DNA from 2 places in the Pedobacter endophyticus genome. Region 1 is predicted to be linked to the other one. Evidence: riboswitches for the same ligand, from Rfam matches in the RefSeq annotation. Region 1 holds a riboswitch; the other holds the start of a gene.
The links. A riboswitch is a leader RNA that binds a small molecule or an ion and turns the genes downstream of it on or off. The one in region 1 is predicted to bind cobalamin.
Positions count from the first base shown of each region.

Region 2: linked by a shared signal. The riboswitch ahead of metE (5-methyltetrahydropteroyltriglutamate--homocysteine S-methyltransferase) and the one ahead of IZT61_RS01105 (TonB-dependent receptor plug domain-containing protein) in region 1 are both predicted to bind cobalamin.

Region 1 is NZ_CP064939.1:239,701-250,455, forward strand. Features, by position in the region: gene gatB (Asp-tRNA(Asn)/Glu-tRNA(Gln) amidotransferase subunit GatB) at 1-51, shown strand, start outside; gene IZT61_RS01075 (TlpA disulfide reductase family protein) at 51-1,163, shown strand; gene IZT61_RS01080 (response regulator transcription factor) at 1,267-1,956, shown strand; gene IZT61_RS01085 (RluA family pseudouridine synthase) at 2,471-3,193, shown strand; gene IZT61_RS01090 (chloride channel protein) at 3,224-5,011, shown strand; gene IZT61_RS01095 (sigma-54-dependent transcriptional regulator) at 5,367-6,776, opposite strand; gene IZT61_RS01100 (serine hydrolase) at 6,890-8,134, opposite strand; cobalamin riboswitch at 8,353-8,545, shown strand; gene IZT61_RS01105 (TonB-dependent receptor plug domain-containing protein) at 8,643-10,511, shown strand; gene IZT61_RS01110 (DUF6580 family putative transport protein) at 10,548-10,755, shown strand, end outside.
Region 2 is NZ_CP064939.1:3,277,525-3,288,279, reverse strand. Features, by position in the region: gene dusB (tRNA dihydrouridine synthase DusB) at 1-741, opposite strand, end outside; gene IZT61_RS13290 (CPBP family intramembrane glutamic endopeptidase) at 786-1,712, shown strand; gene IZT61_RS13285 (putative signal transducing protein) at 1,693-1,899, shown strand; gene IZT61_RS13280 (phosphatidate cytidylyltransferase) at 1,935-2,741, shown strand; gene IZT61_RS13275 (class I SAM-dependent methyltransferase) at 2,890-3,555, opposite strand; gene IZT61_RS13270 (acyl-CoA thioesterase) at 3,603-3,989, opposite strand; gene metE (5-methyltetrahydropteroyltriglutamate--homocysteine S-methyltransferase) at 4,100-6,433, opposite strand; cobalamin riboswitch at 6,631-6,826, opposite strand; gene IZT61_RS13260 (M14 family metallopeptidase) at 7,009-9,681, shown strand; gene IZT61_RS13255 (hypothetical protein) at 9,749-10,375, opposite strand; gene IZT61_RS13250 (DsbA family oxidoreductase) at 10,577-10,755, shown strand, end outside.

The DNA.
Region 1 (10,755 bases):
AAGGCCGATGCAAAGAAAATAAATGAATTGATACTTGAAAAATTAAAATAATGAGATTAAAAAATTTAAGCCTTATCGTGTTGATCGCGATTGCTTTTACAGCCTGTAAACCAAAAGATAGTTTTACCATTGACGGAACTTTTCAAAATGCAGGAGCAGAGAAAAAAGTTTTTCTATATGGTATGCAAAGCAGCCAAATGGTTCCAATTGATTCAACCAACTTATCCGAGAAGGGAGAATTTAAGTTCGTACGTAAAACACCGTCTGTCGATTTTTTTAGGGTTTCCATTGGCAACCACGAATATATGTTGATCGCGAAAAATGGCGATGAAATTAAACTGGAGGCCGATTTAGCCGATAAAACAATGGCTTATAAAATATCGGGTGCCAACGAGGTAGAAAAATTGGCGGAGCTGAACGACATCAGGAATAACTTTGCCAAGCAGGTAGAAAAACTTCAGGCAGATTTTGAGGCCAAAGTAGCTACACAGCCCCAAAACAGAGCTGCAGTTTTAGAGGAAATGAAACCGCAATATGAGAAATATATTAACGAGTTAAATTCATCGATTATCAAGTTTGCACAAGATAATAAGGGAACTTTGGCCAGCTTTTATGCAATGAATACCTTAAGTCCGCAAGAATATGAGGCCGAGCTGGTAAAGTATGCTGAGGAAGTTAAGAATGAAATTAAGGGCAATGCAACCGTCGATTCGTTTGTTAAGCAAATGGCCGTGCTAAAAACCGTGCAGGTAGGAGAGATAGCGCCCGGCTTTACAGTAAACACGGCAGAAGGTAAGCCAGTGAGCCTGTCTGATTACAAGGGCAAATATGTTTTGGTTGATTTTTGGGCCTCTTGGTGCCAGCCTTGTCGTCAGGAAAATCCAAATGTTGTTAAAGTGTATAACAAGTACAAAAATAAGAACTTCGATATTTTAGGCATTTCATTAGATACAGATAAAGATGCCTGGCTAAATGCAGTGAAAGCTGATGGCTTAACTTGGACCCACGCTTCGGAACTGAAAGATTTTAACGGAGAAACAGTTAAAAAATATCAGGTTCAGGCGATACCAGCATCATTTCTAATCGACCCGAACGGTAAAATAGCTGCAAAAAACCTGCGTGGAGACGAGCTAGACAACTTTCTGGCCAAAACGTTACGTTAAAAGAAACTCAATGTTAAAGTTATTTATGTCGTTAACAATTTCTTAACTTAGTGTTAACTGAAAATTACATCGGAGACAGTATTTTCGTAACAAATATTTAACTATGAATAACGCAGGTCAGAAAATATTAATTGTTGACGATGAACCAGATATTCTGGAACTGATTGAATACAACCTTAAAAAAGAAGGCTATCAGGTTTTTACGGCAACCAACGGGCAGGAAGGCATAACTGTTGCTAAAAAGGTTCATCCAGACTTGATCATCCTTGATATTATGATGCCGAAGATGGACGGTATTGAGGCTTGCCGATTAATGAGGGCCATTCCCGAGTTTAAAAATACGTTCATGGTTTTTCTAACCGCCCGGAGCGAAGAATATTCGGAAATTGCAGGCTTTAATGTTGGCGCCGACGATTATATCGCCAAGCCAATAAAGCCACGGGCACTGGTTAGCCGTATCAACGCGATTTTAAGAAGAAACGCCGGAACGGAAGAAGTTTCTGAAAATAAACTGGAGATAGGCGATTTAGTGATCGACCGTGAGGCATATCTGGTTTTTCAGGGCGGAAACAAGGTAATTCTTGCGAAAAAGGAGTTTGAATTGCTGTATCTTTTGGCATCCAAGCCTGGCAAGGTTTACACCCGTGAGTCCATTCTCAAAAATATTTGGGAAGATTCGGTTGTAGTAACCAATCGTACAATCGATGTTCATATCCGTAAACTCCGCGAAAAGCTTGGCGAAACTTATGTATCAACCGTAAAAGGTGTTGGCTATAAGTTTGAGCTTTCGTAAAGTAGCTTATAAAATATGGAGCCGCAGATTACCTGATTGATCAGTAAGTCTGCGGTTTTTTTGTTTTTGTCATTCTGAGGGGAATTATTGGAATAAAATCATATGAACGACGTTTATATTCTTACCGTCTTTCCCGGGCAGGCGGAAATCCTAATGCTAAGCTAAAGCCTTTCTTTCGCTCTAGGATTTCCAATTAAATTGGGAATGACGGCCATTCGTAGTTGGCGTTCCATCCATTTGGCTAACTTATATTTAAGTAGTTGTAATCTAGTAAGTTATCAAATAATATCAATGGTAGGCAAGAAGAATTTTTTACCTATTTTGTAGTGCTCCTGAATCATTCACTTTCCATTTTAAGCAGTGGTTTGTTAGCGTTTGACATCGGCTAGAGATTCTTCGCTGCGCTCAGAATGACAATGTACACGCCCACCACATTCCGCCAATTTATCTCCGCTTAGTTTCCAAACCATAAAAATAAATCCCTATTTTTGTACTTCATTAATCAATACCACAGTTGAAGTACCCAAATTTTAAAGACCTTATTCTTTTCGAAAACAATGATTTCATTGTAATTAATAAACCGCCTTTTTTAGCCTCGCTTGATGAAAGAGGTGGGAATGGAGAAACGAACGTTTTGCGCCTGGCTAAACAATACAGCCACGATGCTCAGGTTTGCCACCGTTTAGATAAGGAAACTTCGGGCGCTTTAATTATTGCGAAAAATCCCGAAGGTTATCGCCATGCTTCAATGCAGTTCGAACGTAGAAAGGTTAATAAAACCTACCACGCCGTTGTTGACGGACACGTAATCTTCGATAAATTATTGGTTGATTTGCCTATTTTAAACGATGGAAACAAAAATGTAACCATCGATCGGGCTGAGGGCAAAAGGGCTGAAACAGTTTTCGATTCCCTTAAATATTATAAGCATTATACTTTGGTTGAATGCAAGCCTATTACGGGCAGAATGCACCAAATTCGCATTCACCTTGCTACACAGCGTGCGGCGATTGTTGGCGATGAAATGTACAGAGGGAAGCCTGTTTTTCTATCCTCAATTAAACGGGGTTATAAGTTAACCAAGGGCGAAGAAGAACAGCCGATTATGAAACGCTTTGCACTGCATGCCAAACACCTCGTGTTTAAGGGACTGGATGATCAAGAAATTGTAATTGATGCGCCTTATCCGAAAGACTTTGCAACACTCATCAAGCTTTTAGATAAATTCGACGCTTAAACCTAACATCAGAAGAAAAATATAAATAACATGTATATCAGATTTGTAAATTACCTTGATACGATTAATCAATATCGAAAATCAAAAATATCAAACCGTAATTTCCTGATTATACTGGCTGTTATTGTTGGCGTATTAGCAGGTTTGGCCGCATCGGCACTGAAAAGCCTTACGCATCATATCGAAGAATTTTTACAATCAGATTGGCATTGGAAATATAAGTACTACCTGTATTTTGTCTTCCCGATGATTGGTATTTTTTTAACGGTTTTATATATTAAGTATTTTATCCGCAAGAGCAAGTTCGAAACCGGCTTATCGCCTTTACTTTATGCTATTTCAAAAAAATCGAGTAAGGTAGAAGCGCATAACATTTATTCTCAAATTATAACGGCTGCAATTACAGTGGGTTTTGGCGGTTCAACGGGGTTAGAGGCTCCAATTGTAACCAGCGGCTCTTCAATAGGCTCTAATTTAGGCCGGTTTTTAGGGTTGTCATACAAAGAGATAACCATGCTGGTTGCCTGCGGTGCAGCCGCAGGTATTGCAGGTGCATTTAACAGTCCCATTGCAGGGATTGTATTTGCTATCGAAATTTTATTGCCGGAGTTTACCATACCTGCATTTATACCACTTCTGTTGTCGGCCGCAACCGCCGCAGTAGTAGCGCGTTTATTTTATACACAACAATTATTTTTTCTGGTTACCGAAGGCTGGGAAGTTAATGCCTTGTTTTACTATGTGGTTTTGGCATTGCTAATTGGTTTGTTTTCTCTTTATTTTACCAAAGCTAACTATGCCGTAAAAGGATTTTTTTATAAAATTAAGCATCCTTATACCAAGGTTATTATTGGTGGGTTAATGCTGGGCGCTATGGTTTTTTTATGCCCAACACTCTATGGCGAGGGATATATCACCATTAAAAGCCTGTTAAAAGGCGATTACTTAGCCATTATTAACAACAGTATATTTTCAGATTATAATGATATTCCAGCCTTAGTAGTGCTGTTTACGGTGGTAACCATTTTCTTGAAATCGATTGCTACCTTAGTTACCCTCGGCGCTGGCGGTAATGGAGGAACGTTTGCCCCAAGTTTAATTATGGGAGGATTGATCGGTTTTATTTTCGCCTATCTAATCAATCTTTCTGGCTTCGCAGAGGTAAACATTTCAAATTTTATTGTTGCTGGCATGGCCGCTGCGTTAGGTTCTATTATGCATGCGCCATTGACGGGGATTTTCCTGATTGCTGAAATTACCGGTGGATATGTTTTAATGGTACCATTGATGATTACCACAGCTATTTCGTATGCAGTAAACAGAAGTTCGCAAAAACATTCGATTTATACCAAGGCCCTTGCAGATAAAGGCGAGCTATTATCGCATGAGGATAAGGATACGACGGTGTTAAATCAGATGAAATTGAAATACGTTACCGAAAAAAATTATCCAAAATTGATTATGGATGATTTAATCGCGACTAAAATGAATGAAATTATCCAGTCTCATAAAAATATTTGTGCCGTTACGGATGAATTAGACGATTTTAAAGGCGTTGTTTATGTGGAGGATATTTTTAGCGAATTGATAAGCAACGAAGATAAAGATAAAATCACGGTGTCGCATTTCGTTCAATCAGCACCTGTTGTCGTTAACGAAACCGACGATTTGAAAATCGTTCTGAAAAAAATGGAACAAGAAAATGCATGGATCTTACCTGTTGTTAACAACCAAAATCAATTTTTGGGCTTTGTTTCTAAAACCTTAATTTTTAACAAATACAGGGCCTTGTTAATGCGACAAGGAGATTACCTATAAGAGCCTCACCCTATTAACAGGTCTGCTTTTTGTTCTTTGCTGCTATCCATCTCCGGAAGAGAGGGAACGGAAATTCAGTGGTTTGAACCATTGGGTTAAACTTACCGAAACACAAAAAGGCCATGGTACAAAGCAAATCGATTATCTAATTGCAATACAATATTTTGTGCCAAAAACTTTTCGCTCTTAATGTCTGTGGTTTTTAGTACTGTTACGTACTTCTCTTTTCAAAAGAAAGCAAACAGAAATTAGGTGTTAACTATTTGGTTTAACCCACCAAACCACAAAAACCCTCTCTTTTGGAGAGGGCTGTTGCTAATTTTGCCTTAGTTCTGCCTTTCAGGGGGAGAGGCTTCTAACCGTTATCAGCCCTTTTTAGGCCAAATTTTTCAATTTTGCTATACAAATGGCTTCGTTGAATATCAATTTCGTCGGCGGTTTTCGATACGTTCCAGTTATTTTTTTCGAGTTTAAACTTAATAAATTCTTTCTCAGCGTGGTCTTTATAATCCTGAAAATTATTAAAACTGTCGAATGAAGAAGAAAGGCCGGCGCCACCCGAATTTGTAATCTGTGTGCTTGTTGCTGCCCCAATATTGGTGCCACCACCTGGGTTGGCGAAGGCATGCACATCGTTTTCGGTAATCACTTTATCACTGAGAATAATCAACCGCTCGATCATGTTATGCAGTTCGCGAACATTACCCGTCCACGGCAGCGACTGCAAGGCAGCCATGGCCCCATCGTGAATCTTTTTTACCGGCATGCCGTAATCGTTACAAATGCTTTCTAAAAAGTTCTGGGCAATTACCGGAATATCATCAACGCGTTCGGTTAAGTGCGGAACATGAATATTGATTACATTTAACCGGTGGTACAAGTCCATACGGAAATTACCAGCTTCAATCTCCTTCAATAAATCTTTGTTGGTGGCCGCTAAAACACGAACATTTACATCAATTTCTTTTTCGCCACCCACGCGAGATATTTTATGCTCCTGCAAGGCCCGCAGTACTTTCGCTTGTGCAGAGAGGCTCATATCGCCAATCTCATCTAAAAATAGGGTGCCGCCGTTAGCCAGTTCAAATTTACCAATGCGCTGTTTTACGGCTGAGGTAAACGAGCCCTTTTCGTGGCCGAACAATTCACTTTCAATCAATTCTGATGGTATTGCAGCGCAATTGACCTCGATAAGTGGGCTATCCGCACGGTTCGATTTTTCGTGCAACCAACGGGCAACCAGTTCCTTACCGCTACCATTTGCTCCGGTTATTAAAACGCGGGCCTCGGTAGGGGCAACACGTTCGATGGTTTCTTTTATTTTTGAGATGCTTTCCGATTCGCCTAAAATTTCGCGGGTTTTACTCGCCTTGCGTTTTAAAACTTTGGTTTCCGTTACTAAATTGCCGCGATCTAAACCATTGCGAACGGTAATTAAAAGACGATTTAAATCTGGTGGTTTCGAAATGAAATCGAACGCACCTTTTTTACTCGCTTCAACGGCAGTTTCAACAGTTCCGTGGCCGGAAATCATGATAAATGGCAAATCAGGTTTGATATTTTGCGCTTGCTCAAGCACTTCCATACCATCCATCTTATTCATCTTGATATCACAAAGAACAAGGTCAAAATTGCCCTTTTTTATCATTTCGAGGCCATCAATTCCGTTGTCGATATCTTCAACATCGTAGTTTTCGTACTCCAAAATTTCGCGTAAAGTACTCCTTATTGCTCGCTCGTCGTCGATTATTAATAATTTAGCCATTCGGGATTTATTTGTGTTATTATCGATGCGAATATATTACTTTAAAATTAATGTATAGTTTTTTATACAATAAATTAGCGTATAAACCCAAAAGCCCTCAAAAGGTTTGCAATCTATTGATAGTTTAACTCAAATTTGGTTAGATCTGGTTTGTGTTTCCTGGTGCGCTGCAATTCGGCTTCGTAGATCGATTTTCCAAGGTTTTTCATAAAAGGAAAACATACCGTTTCATATTCATACTTGTTATCGTTATAAATGCCATCTTCATTACTTTGCACCACCGCCGTCAGAAAGTACTCAATTCCTTTATCCAGATCAACAAAGTAAGAATTGTCGATAATGAAACCGTAACTATCTCCATATTTGTTAAAAATGCGAATATTCGGATCTGGCTGAACGTGCTCACGGCCGTAGTATAGCATCTTCGCGTAGGTTGGCCAAAATTCAGTTCCATCGTATTTCGGAAACTTACTTTCGGTGGGGTACATGCTCATGTAGGTATAAATCAGCTTATAATCATTGGCGGTAAGGTTAAACCGATCTTTAGCGGCAAAGGCTTCGGGGAAGATCAGTTTCTGCATCAGCTTTTGCTGATCATTAATGGCGAAGGCATTTTTCCCGGCCAGATTAAAAGGTTTATTAACCAACTTATCAGCGCTGTCTAAATAACCCTTTCCCATCACCAGATTAGTTAGTGGCAATTCGTAATCTTTCGGATCGTATTGTGGCGCTTGCTCATAAACAAGATTATTGTTGTTATAAAACCGAATCGGATTGGTATGTTTTGATGATTCGCCTGCATCGCCAATGGCCAACCGATTTAAGATTCTGCTGTTATTTAAGCCATTCCTTTTTAGCTTTTCGTTAATCTCGGCACGGCCGATAAATTCGAACAACCGGTTAAAGGCATCGTTATCGCTGGTGAGCAAAATTTTTTTGATGTAATGCTCGATAGATGGCAACCCGTTTTCGGCGCTGGCATCCTTTAAAACTTTCGTTTGTCCGCTAAATGCACTGTCGGTAATCATCGTACTCTTTGCCGTTAATCCGGTGTTTTTTAACCTGTTTACCTTTTCAAGTGCAAAAATAACGGCCGCTAATTTTACCGTACTGGCGGGGTAAAAATAATGCTGTGGATTTAAATTGTAGCTAAAGGTTTTAAAATGCGGTAGGTTCTTCGCGTCTCTGTTTATTTGCGTGTACAATATCTGCACTTGGTTTTTGTCGGGATGATTCAGTATCGAACCGAATAATTCTGGTTTCGATTCCATTAATTTTTTCAGAAATACCGTGTCGGTTTTTTGGGCATTTGCAGTTAAACTCATTACAATAAGGGCCGGGATGGTAAACAACTTCATAGTTCAGGATTGATTTTTAAAGGTAATATTTTTCAGTAGATTTTAAAGCCCCACCCAACCCTCCCCGGAAGGGAGGGCTTAACTGCTCGTAAAATAGCGCACGCGTTAACCTTTCGCCTTTTCTCAAAGGGATGCCGCTGGCACAGCTTTAGTCTTTCAACTTTAAGCTTTCACCTTTCCGCTTTCACCTTTACCCTTGCTCTTTCCGCTTATTTTACTACTTTTGCAGCGCTTTTGGTTTCCGGCCTTACAACCGGAATTAAAAGGGAATGCAGTGTAAATCTGCAACTGTCCCGCAGCTGTAAGCTCTATAACGGTTTTTCACTCTTTTAGCCACTTTTTCCGTTCCGGAATTGGGAAGGCAGAAACACCGGGAGTAAGTCAGAAGACCTGCCTTAGCGTAATTTCATAGCTTTCGGGGATTGAAGCTAGGATTGAGGTACTTAACGTTTTTCGTATTTTCATTTCCTTTCCTAATCTGTTGGCTGTGGGCAAAACTCACAATCAAATGAACAAAAAAAGAATTTTAATTGCTGCTGGCCTGGGGCTTGCACAATTAACAATTAGCCAATCGGCTAATGCGCAAAGTCAAGACAGCTTACAGCTAAAAGATGTGGTCATTTCGGCTACCAAAAACGATCAGAAACAATCGCAAACAGGCAAGGTCGTTACCATTATTAGTCGCGAAACCTTAGATCGGAGCAATGGCAAATCGCTGCCCGAATTAATCAGCGAACAAGCCGCAATAATTGTTGCCGGATCGAGCAGCAACCCAGGGTTAAACAAATCTGTTTTTGTACGGGGCGCCGGAAGCGCTTATGCCGTGGTGCTAATTGATGGTATTGTTCAAAACGATCCATCAGGAAATGGCGGTGCGTTCGATTTACGTTTAATTTCAATCGATCAGATCGATCACATCGAAATTTTAAGAGGTGGTCAGTCTACCATTTACGGATCTGACGCCGTTGCCGGGGTAATCAACATCATCACAAAAAAAGGTGGCCCCAAGGGAAACACAATTTACGGTGTTGCAAGCGCTGGTAGCTACGAAACCTATAAAGGTACCATCGGCTTAAACGGCGGCGTTGAAGGTTTTTCGTACAACATCAACTATACGCACGCAAAAACCGATGGAATATCGGAAGCGGCAAACCCTGCTGGCAATAACACCGCATTTGATAAAGACGGATTTAAAACCGATGCTTTGAATGCAAATTTTGGTGTAAAGTTAGATGAGCATTTCTCTATCAATCCATTTGTACGTTATTATTATGGCAACTATAAGTTCGATGGCGGCGCTTTTGCCGATGCAGACAACTATTCAATCTTAAAAAACTTTGCCGCCGGAACCAATGCCAAATACGAATTTGCTACCGGAAAGGTGACGTTAAACTACAGTTATGAGGCCACAAGGAATGATAGCTACAGCCAATATCCGGGTACGAATGAAGGGCGACTATCGATGTTGGATGTTTTTTACAACCAAAAACTAGGAAACAACCTCGATTTATTGGTAGGTATCGATAACCGGGTGATGAAATTATCATCGGCATCAAACAAACCAGAAACGAACATTTTTGCAGCTTATGGTTCGGTGTTTTTGCATGATTTGAGTATCTTCAATTTAGAGGTTGGTGGACGTTACAACAAGCACGAGCAATATGGCGAAAATTACACTTACGCCATTACGCCGAGTATTAATATTATAAAGGAAATTAAGCTGTTCGGAACAGTTTCAACAGCGTTCAAAATCCCAACATTGAATATGCTTTTTGGTCAGTTTGGAGCTAATTTGGCTTTGAAACCTGAAAAATCGCAGAACTACGAGGCTGGTGTTAACTTTAGCTTTGCAAATGATCAATTTACGCTGCGCCTTGCGGGTTATAAACGCGACTTAACTGACGCGATTATTTACGCTTATCCGGATGGATACATCAATCAGGTAAGCCAAAAAACGAAGGGATTTGAAGTTGAGCCGGCTGCAAAATTTGGCATGTTCAGCATTAATGGCTACTACGCGTATGTGGAGGGAAATGAATTTAACTTTGTTGATAATGCCATTGCCAATTACCTGTTTCGCAGGCCAAAGCACACCTTTGGCTTAACAGCTGGCGTTCAGGCTACCGAAAATTTGTTTGTTAGCGCCAATTACCGCTACTTTGGTAAACGTACCGACGGCAATTTTGATGCCTATACCGTTGATACCTTGCCCGCTTACAAATTGTTAAATGCCTACGCCGAATACGCGCTGGCTAAGAAACGTGTAAAGCTCTTCTTCGATGCAAAAAACATCCTGAATGAAAAATACACCGAAATTATTGGCTATAACAGTTTAGGTTTCAATTTTAATACCGGAGTGATTTTTAATATCCATTAAGAAAAATTAACTTTGTATAAATAACCCGATTAAGCAATGTCTGATTTAAAATTTAATCCACGTACAGTACTGTTACTATTGATGATTCTTGTAATTACAGGTTTCCGCTTATTGGTAACGTTTAACTCTGATGCACTTCAATTTGCAAATTTTTCGTCCATAGGAGCCGTTGCCTTGTTTGGTGGAGCATATTTTAAAGATAATGTAAAGGCATTTGCTTTTCCTTTATTGAGCTTGCTAATCA
Region 2 (10,755 bases), 2.4 Mb from region 1:
TTTAAAAAAGTGCTTTACTTCGCGAAAAATCCAGGGGTAACCAATCGCAGCCCTTCCAATCATAATGCCATCCACTTCATATTCCATGCGCCAGTTTGCAGCTTTTTCTGGACTATCAACATCTCCATTGCCAAAAATCGGGATTTTAATGCGTGGATTGCGCTTAATCTCGCGAATTAAAGTCCAGTCGGCCTCACCTTTATACAATTGTGCCCTTGTTCTACCGTGGATGGTTAAGGCCTGTATGCCCACATCCTGAAGGCGCTCGGCCACTTCGTAAACGTTTTTCGTGTTATCATCCCAACCCAAACGAGTTTTAACGGTAACCGGCAAATGTGATGCCTTAACAACGGCCTCCGTCATTTTAACCATCTTATCAATATCTCTGAGTAAGCTCGATCCGGCGCCTTTGCAAACTACATTTTTAACCGGACAGCCATAGTTAATATCAACCAGGTCGGGCCCCGCAGCCGCAGCAATTTCCGCAGCCTCACGCATATGATCGATATCACCACCAAAAATCTGAATCCCAATTGGCCTTTCATACTCAAAAATGTCGAGCTTTTGCCTGCTTTTTGCCGCATCGCGAATTAAGCCTTCGGACGAAATAAACTCGGTATACATTAAATCGGCTCCGTTTTGTTTACAGACAAACCGAAACGGCGGATCGCTAACATCTTCCATCGGCGCAAGCAATAACGGGAACTCGCCTAAATCTATATTTCCTATCTTTACAGACATTATCTATCTTCAACAATTAATAAAAACATACAAAGGTACAAATAATGAATCTTGTAAAACCTAATAAGGAGGAAATCAATCCGTTCTTACAATTACTTTTACTTTTATTTTACGCACTGATTGGGGGCCTGGTTTTCGGTCTGATCGCCGTTGTTATCGATACCATGATATACGGAATGAGCTTTTTCAGCAATTTTTCGCTAATGATGGCGGGCGACCCAAAGTATATTGACGGGCTAAAAATCATCCAGATTTTTAGTTCAATAGGCACATTTATTGCCCCGCCGCTTGCACTTGCCTTAACCGAAGGGCAGCCAATTACACGCTTTTACGGCTTTAAAAACCCTAAACCTTTGTTGGCGGGCCTGGTGTTTCTAATCATGGTGGCCAGTATGCCATTTATGGAATGGACGGTGGTTATTAACCAAAAACTGGTGCTTCCCGATTTTTTGAAGGGCCTGGAGCAGTGGATGAAGGAAAAGGAAGATGAGGCCATGAAACTCACCATTCAACTGCTTACGGTAAGAAACAATTTCGACTTCGTTGTAAACCTGATCATGATTGCGGTATTGCCGGCCATTGGCGAAGAATTAATGTTTCGGGGAGGGGTTCAACGATCGATAAACAAAGCGTTTAACAGCCCGCATTTGGCCATTTGGCTTACGGCTATTATTTTTAGCGCCATCCATGTTCAGTTTTACGGCTTTATTCCCCGCATGCTTTTAGGCGCAGGTTTCGGCTATCTTTACTACTTTAGTGGAAGCATTTGGTACGCCATATTGGCCCACTTTTTAAATAATGCCTATGCTGTATGTGCGGCTTTTTACATGCAAAAGCATAACATGCCGCTGGATAAAGCCGACGAGCCACTTGGTTTTGCATGGTACGGCTATTTAATTAGTGCAATAATTACCATAGCTTTGTTTAAATTTTTTAAAGACAGCACAACAAGTGAACGAAAATTGGATTAAAGTATACACCTCGAGCGACGTATTTGCGGCAGAGGTTTTAAAACAGGGGCTGGAAGAGGCAGGGATTCCGGCCGTAACCATTAACAAGCAAATTTCTGCCTACAACATTGGTGAGGTAGTTGTGATGGTAAATAAATCTGATTTTGATAAAGCCATCGAATATATCGTTCAAAACGAAATTGAATAGGAGTTGATCTTAACCTGCCAGAACCAAACCCTAAAATGAAAACCAGAGCCATAACCGCTTTCTTTTTTACCATTATAATGTTGGGCTCGATTTTAGAGAGTTACCTATTTTCGGCTTTTTACCTTGTTTTGAGCGTGCTTTCGCTGTTCGAATTTTACAAACTGATCAAAAATTCTGGAATCCGTCCGCACAGGAATATCGGATTAACAGCTGGTGCTTTGATTTTTTTGATGGCAGCCGGGTTGCATTACCTCGAGTACGATGTTAAATATCTGCTGCTTTGTATTCCGTTGATTTTTTCGGTGTTTATTGCTGAACTTTATAAAAAGAACAAAATTCCCTTCGCCAATATTTCTTACACCTTTGTAGGCTTTGCGTACGTAACCATTCCGTTTTGTTTTTTTCATGCACTCGGTTTTTTGAGCGACTGGAACGAGTACAACTTTCATTACCCGCTCGCTTTTTTGCTCATGTTATGGGGCAATGACACGGGGGCGTACCTGTTCGGCGTAAAATATGGCAAGCGCAAATTGTTTGAGCGCCATTCGCCCAAAAAAAGCTGGGAAGGCTTTTTCGGCGGAATGTTTACAAGCTTACTTGTAGGGGTTATTCTATCTTTCATATTTACCGAGAGTTCGCTTTGGGTATGGGCCGGAATGGCGGTGCTAATTGCTAGTTTTGGTACCTTGGGCGATTTGATAGAATCGATGCTGAAACGCAGTTTGGATACCAAAGACAGCGGCGGCTTATTGCCTGGCCACGGCGGTTTGCTCGATCGCTTTGACGGCCTGTTATTAGCTGCACCAGTAGTTTACGCTTATTTGTACTTAATTTTGTATTAAGCGGTTGCTCAATGTCATTTAGGTAAGGAAAAAACAAAAAACATTGTCACCCTGAGCGGAGTCGAAGGGCGATGTTTATTTGTTTTTTCCTACAGAAAAGGTCTTCGACTCCGCTCAGACTGACATCCGTCGTGTTAACTAAACGACATTAAGCGGTTGCTTCAACTAAATAATAACTTCTTTCTACCTCAATACCTTTATCATCTGCAATCCGTTCGCGTTTAGCGATGGCTTTTACATTTTTAAACCCTGCAACAGCTATCAGATGGATCACTTCCTCCAAATTGTATAATGTAAAACCATACTTGGTAAAAGGCAGCTTCTCCATAAAACCTCTATCGGCAAATGCGATTACCAATAACCCATTTGAGCGCATAACTCTTTTTATTTCGGTCAAGTAGCCCATCGGGTCGTTCCAAAAGTAGATCGTGTTTACGGTAAAAACCTTATCAAATTTTTCATCCGTAAAGGGGAGGGTAGTTCCGTCGGTTAACTCAAAGTGAATCCTGCCATGTGCTAAAGCGCCTTCGTTTACCTTCTTAGCCTCGTTGATGATCGTTGAAGAAATATCGGCGCCGAAGTACGCTATGTTTTCATTTTTTTCGAGTAAATAATTGATGTGCCCGCCGTTTCCGTGTCCGATTTCTAATACCGCCTCATTTTTTTGGATGTTTAGTGCATCAATTGCAGCGTGCGTCATGCCGGCGTTACTGGCATGCATCATTTTGCCAATCTTAAGGCCATGTTCGCCACTAGGGCAGGCGAGCTGCTCGGCAATACGATTAAAGTCTTTTTCTGTAAGCTTGCTTTCCATAATTAAACCTGTTTGATGCGCTGGCTGGTCAATCAAGTTAAACAAAATTATTTAATTACCTGAACGGGCTTTTTGTGTTCGTCTATAGCTACAAATGTGAATTCGCCATGCACAGCAAGTTCTCTCCCTTCGGCATACATTTGTTCGATGTAAATCTCTACACTAACCTTAAGGCTTGTGTTGCCAATGTGGATTACCTTTCCAATCAATTCTACAATTGTTCCAGCTGGTATTGGCTTTTTAAAATCGATTCTGTCGCTACTAACAGTTACCATAATTTGGCGGCTAAAACGTGTTGCCGTTATAAAAGCTGCCTCATCCATTAAATGCATGGCAGTACCGCCAAATAGTGTATCGTAGTGGTTGGTGGTATTTGGAAACACCGCTTTAAAAATACTCGTTTTTGAGTTTTCGATTCTTTCTTCTAAGGTCATGATTTATTTTTTGCAAATGTAGCCACGGAAACACAGATTTAACAGAAACCTTCGGATTTCTTCAATTCCAAAGCAAATTCCGTTGCCTGTGTCTCCGTGGCGGGTCGATATTACCCAATCTGGGATTCAGTCATCAATACTTCATCGCTTTTGCGCATCTCTTTGGCGGCCTCTACCATTTCAATTAATGCTTTTTTAGTTTCATCCCAACCCCTCGTTTTCAACCCGCAATCAGGATTAACCCATAATTGTTCTGACGGAACCACGGCTTTGGCCTTATTGAGCAGCGAAACCATTTCCTCGCGTTTTGGCACCCGCGGCGAATGAATATCGTAAACGCCTGGCCCAATCTCGTTCGGATATTTAAAATCGGCGAAGGCATCGAGCAATTCCATTTGCGATCGCGATGTTTCTATCGTAATTACATCGGCGTCCATATCGGCAATATTTTCAATAATGTCGTTAAATTCCGAATAGCACATGTGCGTGTGTATCTGCGTTTCGTCTTTAACGCCGCTGGCCGAAATGCGAAAGGCCTCAACCGCCCAGTACAGGTAGGTTTGCCATTCCGCTTTCCGCAGCGGCAGACCCTCCCGTATGGCAGGTTCATCAATCTGAATAATCTTAATTCCGGCATTTTCCAAATCGCAAACCTCATCGCGAATGGCCAGAGCAATTTGGGTACAGGTTTCAGATCGGGGCTGATCATTCCGTACAAAAGACCACTGCAAAATGGTCACCGGGCCCGTAAGCATCCCTTTCATGTGTTTGTTGGTGAGCGACTGTGCGTAACTCGTCCATTTAACGGTCATTGGCTTCTGACGGGAAACATCGCCATAAATAATCGGCGGCTTTACGCAGCGGGAGCCGTAACTCTGCACCCACCCGTTTTTAGAAAACGCAAAACCATCCAGCTGTTCGCCAAAGTACTCTACCATGTCGTTACGTTCAAATTCGCCATGAACCAACACGTCGAGCCCGATTTCTTCCTGCCATTTCACCGCTTTGGCCGTTTCATCAGCAATAAGCCTGGTGTATTCGTTTCCGTTAATGCTACCTTTCTTATACCTGGCCCTCCAGCTTCTTACTTCTGGAGTTTGTGGAAACGAGCCAATGGTAGTTGTCGGGAACCTTGGGAGTTTTAACGCTTCTTGTGCCACCTTTCGCGACGGAAAAGGGTTCAATCGCTGTGCATCGTTAGCGCTTAAATTCCTCACCCGGTTCTTCACTTCAGGATTATGAATCAATGTTGATGTATGCCGCTCGTTAATTGAAATTTTGTTTTCCGTAAGCCTTTTCTGGGTAGATGTAGGGTCTTCTTTTGTAATCAATTTTTTTAGTGTGGCAACTTCACCAATTTTTTGCTTCGCGTAAGCCATCCATTGTTTAACCGCTGTAGTTAAATGCTCCTCATCAGTTTCATTATCCAAATCAACAGGGCAATGGATCAGCGAACAAGAAGGTGCAATCCAAACGCGGTCGGAACCAATTTTATTTACTGCAAGGACAATTTTTTCTAAAGATTTCTCAAAATCATTTTTCCAGATGTTCCTTCCGTCAACCAGGCCCAACGATAAAATCGTCTTGTCATCAATACCCGACAAAAGCGCATCTAACTGCTTCTCATCCCGAACCAAATCAACATGGAGCACGTTTACCGGAAGTGAGTTTACGAGACTTAAATTTTGGGTAACGCCCTCAAAATAAGTGGCCATCATGATCTTCAAATGAGGAAATGTTTTTCTGATCTCGCGGTAGGCGTATTCGTAGGCCGCTTTTTCTTTTGGGTTTAAATCGAGCGTCAAAAATGGCTCATCGAACTGAACATATTCAACATCCAGCGCCACCAGTCTGCTTAAAATATCAGTATAAACCGGGAGCAATTCTTTAATCAAATCAATTCTATCGAACCCGCTTTCTTTCTCCTTACCCAAAAGCAAATAGCTCACCGGGCCAATTATTACCGGTTTGGTTAAAATGCCCTGCTCCCTGGCTTCGTAAAATTCGTCGATAATTTTCGTTGAGAACAGTTTAAACGTTTGGTCTTTATAAAACTCGGGCACAATGTAATGGTAGTTGGTATCAAACCACTTTGTCATTTCCATTGCAACAACATCCAGGCCGTCTTTTTGGTAGCCTCTTGCCATAGCGAAGTACAGATCGAGCTCCGAATTTCCCTTTTTCAGCATCACTTCATTGTAGCGTTTTGGGATAGCACCAAATGCCAGTGAATGATCTAAAACATGATCGTAAAATGAGAAGTCATTTGAGGGAATCAGGTCAATACCCGCCTCTTTTTGCGTTTTCCAATTCTCCTGGCGGATGTTTTTTCCAACCTGAAGTACATTTCGGTACCCCGTTTTTTCTGCCCAATAGGTTTCGCAGATTTTTTTCAATTCGCGTTGGCTACCTATTCGCGGATAGCCCAAATTTTGCGTTTTCATCTCTTTTAAAGATTAAATAAATAAATCGTTTAAAAGCCCTCAGCAATATTTACATGATTTTCTGAATAAAAAATTAAAGGGTAGGTAAAGGCACAAAATCGCTCTGCCCAAAGCAAAAGCTTTAAGCAAAATTTAATAAAATGTTTAATTCTATTGTACCTATCAGACCTGACCAATTACTTCTTTACGCGAAAAGCACCGTCAATTCGATATGTGGCAGGTCTCCTGACTTACGCCCCGTTTTATCGCCTTCCCATACTTATGTACAGTGGCCCATTGATAAAACAGTTGTTCGAAAGAACAGCGTTTACAGTTGCGCGACAGCTCGTGATTTGCACACGATTCCCTTTTAATTTTGGCACTACACCAAAAACCGATATCGGTTGATGAAAAATAAAGTTAAGAACTTACATCGAAGCAAATGTATGCAATACCTTTTAAAATGTTGGATATTTTAAACCAGATGCAGCAAAACGCAACAATATTTTGATTTTTAAGGTTGTAACAAATTAACAGCATGCCTTTTTTCGAAAGTATTGTATGTTATATTTGGTTATTCCAACAAACTTTCTTTTATGATTAAAAATTACTGTAAAAAACTTTGCTTTATTTTGCTTTTGGCCGGGCATAGTGTCGTTTTCGCCCAAAATGTACCCTCACCGAAGTCGAATTTTGGCTTCGATATTGGCGATAACTATCAGCTGGCGAATTATACGCAAACCGAAGCTTACTTTAAAAAACTGGCCGAAACTTCTGATCGGGTTAAGCTGGTTGACATTGGCAAAACTGAATTCGGGAAAAGCCAGTACATGCTGGTTGTATCTTCTCCTGCCAACCTTCAAAAACTAGATCGCTACAAGGAAATTTCGCAACAGCTGGCGCACGCAGAGATTACGCCGGTACAAGCTAAGGCTTTGGCGCAAGAGGGCAAAGCTGTAGTTTGGATTGATGGGGGCTTACACGCTACAGAGGTTGTAGGTGCACATCAGCTCATTCAAACTGCTTACGAGTTCGCCTCTAAAACTGATCCGGAGACATTAAAGATCTTAGATAACGTGATTATCCTTTTTACGCATGCCAACCCCGACGGACAGGAACTGGTGAGCAACTGGTATATGCGTGAAAAGGATGAAAAGAAACGAACAACATCGGGCCTCCCTGTTTTATACGAAAAGTACGCGGGCCATGATAACAACCGCGACTTTTTTATGCTAAACCTTAAAGAAACGCAGAACATTGGCCGCCAGTTGTTTGTAGAGTGGCTGCCGCAAATTATGTACAACCACCATCAATCGGGCCCGGCGGGTACGGTGGTTGCCGGTCCGCCTTACCGCGATCCGTTCAATTATGTGTTCGACCCTACGCTGCTAACGAGTTTAGACGCGGTAGGAGCAGCGATGCATACGAGAATGAATGTTGAAGGTAAACCGGGTTACACCCAGCGTGGAGGTTCAGTATTTTCTACGTGGTACAATGGCGGATTGCGAACGACAACCTATTTTCATAACATGATCGGCCTTTTAACCGAGATAATTGGTAACCCTACGCCATCGGAAGTGCCCTTGGTGCCCTCACGTTTACTACCCAACAGCGATTCGCCAAACCCGGTAACGCCACGAAAATGGTATTTCAAAAATTCGATAGATTACTCCGTTTCGTTAAATTATGCCGTGCTCAATTATGCCCAACGCCATCGTGATGAACTGCTGTTTAACATCTATCAAATGGGCAAAAACTCCATCGAAAGGGGCAGCAAAGACACCTGGTCATTTTCGCCAAAAAAGATCGAAGCGATAAGCAATGTCCTCAAAAGCGAAAAAGGAGAAAGCAACAAAGTGTCGTCGAATTTATCGAAACAAGCTTTTGATACCGTGATGAAAGCGCCTTCAAACCGAGATGCGAGAGGGTACATTTTATCCGCTAATCAACCCGATTTTAATACGGCCATTAAGTTTTTAAATGCCTTGATTAGAACGGGCGTTCTTGTTCAAAAAGCTACGGCTCCATTTTCTATTGCGGGCAAAAGTTACCCTGCGGGGAGTTATGTTGTTAAAACCGATCAGGCATTTCGTCCGCATGTACTCGATATGTTTGAGCCGCAAGACCATCCCAACGATTTTAAATATGAGGGTGGCGCACCTATTCCGCCTTACGATGCCGCAGGTTGGACATTAGCGTATTTAATGGATGTAAAGTTCGATCGGGTTCTTAACGATTTTTCGGGCCCGTTTGAGAAAAACCCCTATGGGAAGGTGTTGGTAGCAGACAATAAAATGGTTTCTGGCTCAGCTTACGTTTTAAGTGCAGCCCAAAACGATTCGTACACGGCGGTAAATGATTTGCTTAAGAACAAAATAGTGGTTTACCGTGCTCCCGAAAATGGCGATTTCTATGTAACATCTGCTGCAAAATCAGTGTTGCAGAAAGCCAATATTGCGTTAAAGCAAGCAACACTGCCAGCCAATAAGGTAAAAGTTGCCGCTGGCAAAATTGCCCTTTGGGATACTTATGGCGGCTCGATGGCTTCTGGCTGGGTACGCTGGATTATGGAGCAGTACCACTACAATGCTACGGTAATTTACCCACAAGATATTGATGCCGGCAACCTGAAGTCGAAATACGATGTGATTATTTTGGTTGGCGGAGCAGTTCCGTCGGCTCAAGGCACGTCGAGCGGCCGATCGTTTGGTCCAAAAGCAGACGACATTCCGGCGGAATACAGAAATCGTTTGGGCAGAATTAGTATCGACAAATCTGTTCCGCAGCTCAATAAGTTTTTGCAGGAAGGTGGCAAGGTGGTAACCATTGGCAGCAGCACAAATTTAGCTTATCACTTAAATCTTCCGGTACGCAATGCGATGGTTGAAATCATCAATGGTGAAGAAAAGCGTTTGCCTGCCGAAAAATATTATGTGCCAGGCAGTGTTTTAAATGTTGCTGTAGATACCAAATTACCTGCTGCCTGGGGAATGGAGAAACAAGCCGATATTTATTTCGACAATAGCCCGGTGTTTAAGCTTACTGGCGACGCTATTGCCTCGGGAAAGATTAAACCTTTAATGTGGTTCGAATCGGCAACGCCGTTAAGAAGTGGCTGGGCATGGGGGCAAGCTTACTTACAAGATGGAGTAACGGCATTTGAAGCCAATGTTGGTAAAGGCAAATTACTCGCCTTTGGTCCCGAAATTGCCTTTCGGGCACAAACTCATGGCACTTTTAAATTGATATTTAATCAGTTGTATAAATAAATTGTTAAGCAAAAAATGCCTCCATGATATTGACATATCATGGAGGCACTTTAAATTGTTTGTTCTATTATTTCGAATAAGGAAAATTACGTGAAACTTTCCTCATCATCTGCTCAACTAGTTCGTCAGTTGATGTGCTGATGCCGTCGTCCATCGTTTTTGTAAATCTCCACAGCATTTCACCATCCGATCCGTTGTTAATTAGCATAGTCAACTTTCCAGTGCCTGTTTTCCCGCCCAGGCCAATAATCGACGTTGCAATCGCACCAGCTTCTGATTTTGTTGATTCAGTATTATATGTGCCGCTGATCAGGGCATCAACTCCCAGTATTTTTGCAATTTCATCCTTAGTTGTTTCATCCAACTTGCCATCAATCCCAGCTTTCTTTAACAAGATGTTCGTTTTGTCTATATCTTGAAGCTTAACAGAATAGTTGTCAGATTTTCTCAAAAGATAAGTGTACATACTCGACTGAATTGATTTGGACATGGCGTCTTCCTGCTCCTTGTTTGCAGCGGCATCGTAGCCTTTTGGAAGCTTCTTATAAGTGATTTTTGCAGAGAACGGCAATATGGCCACAATTTTGTGTTTTGGAATCTCATTCTTTAGTGATGGACCCTCAAAGATTTGTTTTTGTCCTTTAACGTGAATTGCTAAAGCAGTGACAACGAGCATTAAAAATAGTTTCTTCATTTGTTATACCGAAATGTTTTAGTTAGCTAACAGTTTAAAAAATCATGCCACAAACACAATAAGCTAATCAACAGTTATTTACGGTTTTGATCCGCAGCTGATCCCAAAAATATTTCCCCTATTTGAGTAATTAATTACCCGTTCTGGGAATATTTACTTTCCACTTACCATCGTAAAAACGCAACCGCTTAACTTTATAAAATGAAAGTAGAAATCTGGTCGGACGTGATGTGTCCGTTTTGTTATATCGGCAAACGCCATTTTGAAGAGGCAATTGCTACGCTACCATTTAAGGATGAAGTTGAGGTGAATTGGAAAAGTTACCAGCTTAACCCCGACTACCATAACACGAATAACGAAACGGTTTACGATTACCTTTC